Linked DNA regions of Rhodopseudomonas sp. BAL398. The protein of the gene in region 1 interacts with the protein of each later gene in a pairwise test. Links are inferred from orthologs where the notes say so. Each region holds a gene or a part of one and is shown on either strand. Other genes may lie near its edges.

Region 1 (4,542 bases):
ATCGGCGTCACCAGGCCGGGCATGTGGACCAGGCCGCTGGTGTCGATGCCTTCCTCGCCCAGTTTGTCGAAGATGAAATGCGCGGCGGCCTCGTCGGCATCGCCCATCGGGCCGCACATGCTGGCCTGGCCGCCGAGCCGGGCGATGCCGATCGCGGCGTTCATCGCATTGCCGCCGCAGATTTCGCCGAACGAGCTGGCGCCGATCTTGGAGCCGCGCCCCGGCACCGCCTCGATCCGGAAGGTGAGGTCGCGCACCGGAATGCCGATGCACAGAATGCGGGGCTTGCTCTTGGTCATGATTGCGGCTCCAGCCAGCGGCCCACCAGATGATGCGCGATCGCGAAGGGATGCGGCCCGGTGAGGCCGTCGGGATGTTGACGCTTGAGCATCAATTCGGTTTCATCCCGGCTGAACCAGCGCGCGTCTTCGAGCTCGGTGAGGTCGACCGTGATGTTTTCGCTGGTGGCGGTCGCGGTGCAGCCGATCATCAGCGAGGAGGGATAGGGCCAGGGCTGCGTCATGTAGTAGCGCACGTCCGAGCACAGGATGCCGGATTCCTCCAGCACCTCGCGGCGCACCGCGTCCTCGATAGTTTCGGCGGCCTCGACGAAGCCGGCGAGGCATGACCACATCCCGGGGGGAAACTGCTTCTGCCGCCCCAGCAGGCATTTGTCGCCATAGGTCACCAGCATGATCACCACCGGGTCGGTGCGCGGAAAATGCTCGGTCTTGCAGGCCGGGCAGTCGCGCTTCCAGCCGCCTTGCGACATTCCGGTGCGGGCGCCGCAATTGGCGCAGAAGCCGTGGCGCTGATGCCAGCTCACCATCGATTTCGCCATCGCGATCGCGGATAATTGCGCCGGCGGCACCGCGCCCTGCATCGCCATGCCGCGCAGCTCGGTGACGGCGGCGTCGGTGCGGGTCAGCAGTTTTTCAACCGCCGCGGCGCCGATCCCCATGCCGAACACCGGGGCGCCGTCGCGCAGCCCGAGAAAGATGGTTCCCGGATTGGCGCCGAGTGACAGCGCCTCGTCGATCGTCAACAGCGCGCGCGGGCCGTCCGCATCGTGCTTCATCACCAGCGAATCGCGATGCACCACATAGGCGCGGGCGTTGCTTTGGCCCTCCATGGCGAACAGTTTCGAATCGTCGCCACGCAGATGCGCGGCGCGATCCAGTACATTGGTGACAAAGGCCGGCTGGCCGAGCGGGAAGCCATTGATGGTCATGCTGTCACCCTAGCCAGATTCGGCGGCGCAATTCACTGATGAAAGTCTGAACTTCCTCGGGGTCGTGCGCCAGCGGCGGCATCACCCCCCAGACCGGGCGCGGCCAGGCGGCGTCGCTGGAGCGGCGCGCGATCACATGGATGTGGAGCTGCGGCACCAGATTGCCGAGTGCTGCGATGTTGAGCTTGTCGCAGCGGGTGACCTCCTTCAGCGCGCGCCCGACGCGCGACATCTCGGTCATCAATTGCGCCTGCTCGACCTCGCCGAGGTCAATGATCTCCATGGCGTCGGCACGGCGCGGCACCAGTAAGAGCCAGGGATAATGCGCGTCCTTGATCACCAGCACCCGGCACAGCGGCAGGTCGCCGATGTCGATGGTGTCTTTTTTCAGCTGTGAATTCAACGACCAGTCGGCGGATGCGGCGGACATGTCTGTTCCAATCGATCACGGCAAGGCGCGCGGCGCGCCGGCTCGGCGCCAGCGGGGCGGCGAAACGGCGCAGCTTCGGGGCGCGCTTTACCACACCAAAGGTCGTCGCCGCCACGCTTGCATTCCGGCGCTTTTCGATCCAAATAAGGGCCGGGAGATTGGCGGTGGACGAGCCACTCGCCAACCGGGTCAGGTCCGGAAGGAAGCAGCCCTAACGAGGTCCGGATCGGGTCGCTCGTCAGTCTCCTACTTTGCTTTGAGCGTCCGTGACGCTCTCGACGGTCGGCCATGGCAATCTCGCGCCCGAACCGGCCCCGGCTCTGTCGGGCGAGTTCCTAAGGGGGCCCGCCGATCGGCCAAGCGTCGCCTGCAATAGTCGCGTGAACACTCGCCTGACACGCCCGAGCAATTCCGCAATCCGGCTTCGAAAGACATGCAATTGCGGACCGATCGATGACCGAGGCTGGCACACCCGCAATTCCGTCGACCGCTGCGGCCGATCCCGATTCGTCGGGGTTCGACACCGGCGCGGCCGCGGCCGGCAAGCCCTATCGGGTGCTGGCGCGCAAATATCGTCCCAATAGCTTCGACGATCTGATCGGCCAGGAGGCGATGGTGCGCACCGTCTCCAACGGCTTCGAGACCGGGCGGATCCCGCAGGCCTGGATTCTGACCGGCGTGCGCGGCGTCGGCAAGACCACCACCGCGCGCATCCTGGCCCGCGCTCTGAATTATCAATTGCCCGACGGCTCGATCAAGGGGCCGACCATCCACATGCCGGTGCCGGGCATTCATTGCCAGGCGATCATGGAAAGCCGGCACATGGACGTGCTGGAGATGGACGCCGCCTCCCACACCGGCGTCGACGACGTCCGCCAGATCAATGACAGCGTGCGCTATGCGCCGGCCAGCGCCCGCTACAAGGTCTACATCATCGACGAAGTCCACATGCTGTCGACGGCGGCGTTCAACGCCTTCCTGAAGACGCTGGAGGAACCGCCCGAGCACGCCAAATTCGTGTTCGCCACCACAGAGATCCGCAAGGTGCCGGTGACGGTGCTGTCGCGTTGCCAGCGTTTCGATCTGCGCCGGGTCGAGGCCGACGTGCTGATGGCGCATCTGGCCAATATCGCCGCCAAGGAAAATGTCGAGGTCGAGCCGGAGGCGCTCGGCATCGTGGCGCGTGCCGCCGAGGGCTCGGTGCGCGATTCGCTGTCGCTGTTCGACCAGGCGATCGCCCATGCGGCCGGCACCGTGCGCGCCGACGCGGTGCGGCAGATGCTGGGGCTGGCCGATCGGACCCGGGTGATCCATCTGTTCGACGCGCTGGCGCAGGGCGACATCGCCGCAGCCTTCCAGGAATTCCGCGAGCAATACGACACCGGCGCCGACCCGATCGTGATTCTCAGCGACCTCGCCGAATTCGTCAATTTCGTCACCAGGGTCAAGATCGTCCCCGCCACCGCCGAGAATGTCGCCTTCGGCGAAACCGAACGGCTGCGCGCGCGCGATTTCGCCGGCAAGATGTCGATGCGGGTGCTGTCGCGGATGTGGCAGATGCTGCTCAAGGGCATTACCGAGGTGCAGGGCGCCACCCGCCCGGCCGCCGCCGCCGAAATGGTGCTGGTGCGGATCGCCTATGTGGCCGATCTGCCGACGCCCGACGAGGCGATCCGGATGATCGAGCAGGGCGGCGGCGGAGCTTCGGCATCCGCGTCGTCGGCGGCGTCGAGCAGCGCAGGCACGCGCGGCAGTTCGTCCTCGACGTCCGCGGTGTCGACGATGCCATCATCTCCGCGCGGCATGCCGATGGCGCGCGGCAGCGCCGAAGCGGCGCAACGTCCGCAACACAGTGCGCCGGCGGCCGAGCCGCAAGCCGCCGCGCTGACCATCACGACGTTTCCCGAACTGGTGGCGCTGGCGGCGGAGAAGCGCGACCTGATGACCCGCGCCGCGCTGGAAGCCGACGTTCGCCTGGTCCGGATCGAGGACGGCCGGCTCGAACTGGCGATGGAGCGCAGCGCCTCGCGCACTTTGATCAACGACCTGTCGCGCAAGCTGGAACAATGGACCGGGCGGCGCTGGACCGTGATCGTGTCCAACGAGGCCGGGCAGCCGACGCTGCGCGCGCAGAACGAACAGCAGAAGAACGAACGCGAGCGCGTCGCGGAATCCGATCCGCGGGTGCAGGAAGTGCTGGCCCGCTTCCCCGGCGCCAAGGTGCTGGAAGTGCGCCGGCTTGCCCCCGAGCCGCCGGAATCCGATGTCAGTGCTGACGACGCCGCCGAATCATTCGACAACGACGACTAGAGTCTGGTCCATTGACATGGCATCGCATGCACCGCGCGCACTGCTTCACCTCTCCCATTGGGAGAGGTCGGATTGCGAAGCAATCCGGGTGAGGGGTTGCGGCTTCACGATAGACCGTAACCCCTCACCCCAACCCTCTCCCCATGGGAGAGGGGGCGCGCTTCCGGTGTTGCAACGCTTCAATTTAATCTATCAGGCTCTAGAACGATCAACGACATCTCTCCAAGAAGGAATCGATCATGGCTGATTTTCTCGGCATGATGAAGCAGGCGGCGCAGCTGCAATCGAAAATGAAGGCGATGCAGGAAGAGCTCGATTTGATCGAGGTCGAAGGCCTGTCCGGCGGCGGTCTGGTCAGCGTGCGGATGACCGCCAAGATGGAAGTCAAGGCGATCAAGATCGACCCGTCGCTGATGAACGCCGACGAGCGCGGCGTGCTTGAGGATCTGCTGGTCGCGGCGCTGAGCGACGCCCACCGCAAGGCGGAAGCCGCGATGCAGGAGAAGATGCAGGCGCTGACCGGCGGATTGTCGCTGCCGCCGGGGATGGGCCTCGGCTAAATGGCCATTGC
Region 2 (4,540 bases), 500 kb from region 1 along the record:
CATGACATTGTTGTCCTGCTTGCCCTGAAGCGCGTCGCGCGCCGCGGCGCGGTCGAACGGCGGGCGCTCGCTTCCGGTGCGCTGGCCCAGCACGTTGCGAAGACGCAGGAAGATAAACACCGCGAGTGCCAGGAAGATGATGGTGTAAATATCCACGTCGTATTCACTTTCTGATCGGCGCCGGGATCGGCCCGGCGTAGGAGCGTCTCCGGGGAGACGAATGACAACGGCAAGGGTCCGCCCTCACCATGTAGGCACGAACTGCGCCGCGCCAATGGCGCGTTTTGTCACAAACAAACCCGCCGGCGAAGCCTGACAATCCAGCGCGAGGGCGCTGATTCCCCTGAATTGTACGCGTTTCGGCACCGCGGGGAAACCGGATCATGGTGGGAAATCCCGACTATTCAGCCATTTAACCGGTATTTGCGGCCTGTCTTGACGGAATTGACGTTCCGGCCCGACGTCCATTGGCGCCGTGACGTCCGGTTTCGCCGCGGGATGCGTCCGTCGACCTTGTCGAGCGCCGCGGGGCTATGATAGCCACTCGCCCCGACACAACCCCGCGCGGTCCCGATGCAATCGGGTCGCAGCTGCTTGAAAACGCTTCAGGAGAGACATCGATGACCAACGGTAACGGCACTCCTTCCGAAGGTGGATCTCCTCCGCAGCTGAACGTGTTGGCGCAGTACACCAAGGATCTGTCATTCGAAAATCCCAACGCCCCGGCGTCGCTGGCCCCGCAGCAGCAGCAGCCCGCGATCAACATCCAGATCAATGTCGGCGCCAATACCACCGCCGAGAACGAGTTCGAGGTGACGCTGTCGATCGAGGGCAAGGCCGAGATGGGCGAGACGCTGATGTTCAGCTTCGAGCTGGCCTATGCGGGCGTCTTCCGGATCCTCAACGTTCCGCCGGAGAATCTGCACCCGCTGGTGATGATCGAATGCCCGCGGCTGCTATTCCCGTTCGCGCGCGAGATCATCGCGAGCGCGGTGCGCGATGGCGGCTTCCCGCCGCTGATGCTCGATCCGGTCGATTTCGTCGGGCTGTATCGCCAGAATATCGAACGTCAGGCGGCCGCCCAGCCGGCTCCGCAGACCAAGCTGAGCTGATTTCCCGACGCTGGCGGCGCTCGCGCTGCCGGCGGAACAGGCGTCAGCCGAAATAATCGGTCCAGATCGGTTTGTCGCCCAGTGTGGCGACAAACGCCCGATGCGCGGCCACCACCTCATCGCTGAGCCGCGGCGCGAGCGGCGTCACGCGCTGCCGCCGCGGCGCATCGCCTTCGCGGATCGTGCGGTCGGCCTGGGTCTCGGCGAGAATCAGCTGCGACTGCCGCGCTCCGATCAGGTCGATATAGACCTCGGCCAGCAATTCGGCGTCGAGCAGCGCGCCATGGATGGTGCGGCGCGAATTATCGACCGCATAGCGCGAGCACAGATCGTCGAGCCGATTGGACACGCCAGGATGCTTGCGTCGCGCCAGCGTCAAGGTGTCGACCAGGCGGTCGCGCGGAATCGGCGGTCGCGACATCCGCGCCAGTTCGGCATTGATGAAGCCGATATCGAACGAGGCGTTGTGGATCACCAGCGGCGTGTCGCCGATGAATTCCAGGAACTCCTCGACCACATCGGCGAATAGCGGCTTGTCGGCGAGAAATTCGCCAGACAGGCCGTGCACCGCGAAGGCCTCGGCCGGCATGTCGCGTTGCGGATTGATGTAGCGGTGAAAGGTCTGGCCGGTCGGCATCCGGTTGAAAATTTCGACGCAGCCGATCTCGACCAGGCGATCGCCGCGCAGCGGGTCGAGGCCTGTGGTTTCGGTATCGAGGACGATCTCGCGCATCGGGATTTGCCAATCGGGCGGCGAATCAGCTTCGCCGTTGCGGCATCTTAGCAGCCTCGGCGAGGATTTCGCGGATCCGGGCGCGCACCGGCTCCAATCCGCGCGAGGTATCCACCACGAAATCGGCGCGCGCGCGCTTGTCGGCGTCGGGCAATTGCCGCGCCAGGATGGCGTCGAGCTTCTCCGGCGTCATGTTGTCGCGCGCGAGAATCCGTTCGCGCTGCTGCTCCGGCGTGGTCGAGACCACCACCACGATGTCGACCCGATTTTCGCCGCCGGTCTCATACAGCAATGGCACGTCGACCACCGCGACCGGGGCGCCGGCGCGTTCGGAATCGTCGAGGAATTTCTGGTGATAGGCGCGCAGCATCGGATGGACGATTCGTTCCAGCCGCTGCATCGCCGCCGCATCATGCACCACCTTGGCGGAGAGCTTCGCGCGATCGACCTTGCCGTCGACCGTGGTGCCGGGAAACGCTGCTTCGATCGCCGGCGCCGCTTCGCCCGCATAGATCTTATGGACGGTGGCGTCGGCATCATAAACCGGGATGCCGGCCTCCGCGAACAGCTTGGCCGTGGTGGATTTGCCCATTCCGATCGAGCCGGTCAGCCCAATTATCAGCACCCATCGCCTCCCGCATTTATTGTGATGACGGCGTTATGCCATTCTTACAGCGCCAGCAGTTTCTGCTTGCGCAGGAATCCAAGCAACGGCAGCAGCGGCAGACCCAAAATCGTGAAATGATCGCCATGGATGCCGTCGAACAGATGGACGCCGAGGCCTTCGACCTGATAGGCGCCGACGCTCGTCAGCGCGGCGTCGCCCGCGGCATCCAGATAGGCCTCGAGGTCGGCGTCGCTGAGCGGACGCATCGTCATCCGGGCGATCGTGACGGCGGCAAACAAGGTCTCGCCGTCGCGCACCAGGGCGATCGCCGAATGCAATTCATGGCGGCGGCCGGCGAGTTCGTGCAATTGCTTGGTGGCGGCGGCGCGATCCGCCGGCTTGTTGTAGCTGCGCTCGCCCAGCGCCAGGGTCTGGTCGGCGCCCAGCACCAGCCGCCCGGCATGGGTTCTGGAGACAAAATCAGCCTTGCGCTGCGCCAGCAGCGCGGCGATTTCGCCGGGCGAGGTCAGACCCGATTCTTGTGCGATCCCGCGTTCGTCGATCGCGGCCGGGACCGCCTCGAATGGGATTCCCGCATTGGCCAGCAAGGTCTGCCGCGCAACGCTTTGCGACGCCAGGACCAGCGGCTGCGAAGCCAGCCACAATGTCATTCTTGCACCCTTTGGCGCTGCCTGTCGGCGAGCAGCTTCATGATCGCGGCCGCAGTTTCCTCAATCGAGCGGCGCGTGACCTCGAGCAGCGGCCAGCCATATTTCGCGCTCAGCCGTCGCGCCAGTGCGACTTCATCGGTCACCGATTGGCGATCGGTATAGGACTCGTTGCCGGCGTCGGCGGCGCCCATGCTGAGCAGGCGGTTCTGCCGCACCTGGATCAGGCGTTCCGGGGTAGCATGCAGGCTGACCACCAGCGGTTTGGTCAGCGTCTCCAATTGATGGGGAATCGCGATGCCGGCGACCAGCGGGACATTGGCGGTGCGGATGCCGCGATTGGCCAGATAGATCGAAGTCGGGGTCTTCGAGGTGCGCGACACCCCGACCAGCACCACGTCGGCTTCTTCCAGCCCTTCGACATGCTGGCCGTCATCATGCATCATCGAATAATTCAGCGCGTCGATGCGCTTGAAATAATCGGCATTCAGGGTGTGCTGGGCGCCGACCCGGCCGGTGGTGGTGGAGCCCAGATAGGCCTGGAACAATTGCATCACCGGCCCGATGATCGACAGGCTCGGGCTGTTGATCTCCTGGCATTTGGCTTCCAGCCGCCCGACCAGGTCCTTCTCCAGCAGCGTGAACAACACGATGCCGGGCGCTTCCTCGATTTCCGCGAGTACGCGGTCGAGCTGCTTCTGGCTGCGCACCAGCGGATAGACATGTTCGACCGGCGAGACATTGGCGTATTGCGCGGCGACCGCGCGCGACACCGTGATCAGGGTTTCGCCGGTCGAATCGGAGACCAGGTGAAGATGAAAATAGCTGCCTTCGGTCGGCATCATGACCCTGTATATCCTGTGAAAAGCTGTGGGGCTGGAGCCGGGTTTTGGCGCCGCGGCGGGCGCGGGCGGGATAACCCGGCTTTTTCTTCACAGGCCTCGTGTGAGGGAATGTTTTCGCGCTGACTCGGATGTTAGCGGGGTTATGTGGATTTGTCTCTTGATAAAGAGCCTAACGAAAGGCGCAAGTCCCTGAGCGCAGTTGCGTTATTCCGATCGTCGGAGTCCTGTGCATTTCGCTGTGGGGTTGTGCATAAACGGCTGGCAACTGACCGATGGTTTTGCGTGGGCCTAATCCACTGTCACTTAGACTCTAACCTAAGAATCTATAACTATTGTTTTAGAAAGGGACGGCTTGCGGATAGACCTAACTTCAAGCATTTCGATAACGCTCGTGTTAGGCATGGCGTTCCAAGCGAGACGATCGAGACAGGGCTGCCAGCGGGCGGCGGTGAGAATTCCGAATGGTTGAACTGCTCTACCCATGGCTGAAGGCGCTGCATGTGATCGCGGTGATTTCCTGGATGGCCGGAATGCTCTACATGCCGCGGCTGTTTGTCTATCATTGCGATGCCGAG

What was found. The genes of interacting proteins can lie anywhere in the genome.
Region 2: the proteins of RBJ75_RS22540 (region 1) and dnaQ interact in binary tests that used the Escherichia coli proteins (3 or more experiments, as listed by UniProt). The link is inferred for Rhodopseudomonas sp. BAL398 from one-to-one orthologs.

The regions. Positions count from the first base shown.
Region 1 is NZ_CP133111.1:4,785,225-4,789,766, forward strand. What follows is about bases 1,686-4,542. They hold RBJ75_RS22540 (DNA polymerase III subunit gamma/tau), read left to right. Parts: upstream 1,686-2,114; coding sequence 2,115-3,971; downstream 3,972-4,542. Other genes in these bases: RBJ75_RS22545 (YbaB/EbfC family nucleoid-associated protein), read left to right, coding at 4,211-4,531; recR (recombination mediator RecR), read left to right, coding at 4,532-4,542. Outside these bases: RBJ75_RS22520 (sugar kinase), read right to left, coding at 1-299; nudC (NAD(+) diphosphatase), read right to left, coding at 296-1,231; RBJ75_RS22530 (HIT domain-containing protein), read right to left, coding at 1,236-1,661. UniProt on the Escherichia coli protein: Part of the beta sliding clamp loading complex, which hydrolyzes ATP to load the beta clamp onto primed DNA to form the DNA replication pre-initiation complex.
Region 2 is NZ_CP133111.1:4,282,399-4,286,938, reverse strand. Bases 1-2,855 are described here. They hold dnaQ (DNA polymerase III subunit epsilon), read right to left. Parts: upstream 1,846-2,855; coding sequence 1,156-1,845; downstream 1-1,155. Other genes in these bases: RBJ75_RS20210 (Maf family protein), read right to left, coding at 2,515-2,855; coaE (dephospho-CoA kinase), read right to left, coding at 1,871-2,470; secB (protein-export chaperone SecB), read left to right, coding at 621-1,112; RBJ75_RS20230 (Tim44/TimA family putative adaptor protein), read right to left, coding at 1-156. In the rest of the region: more of RBJ75_RS20210, read right to left, coding at 2,856-3,123; RBJ75_RS20205 (pyruvate, water dikinase regulatory protein), read right to left, coding at 3,120-3,962; protoporphyrinogen oxidase HemJ, read left to right, coding at 4,427-4,540. UniProt on the Escherichia coli protein: DNA polymerase III is a complex, multichain enzyme responsible for most of the replicative synthesis in bacteria. The epsilon subunit contain the editing function and is a proofreading 3'-5' exonuclease.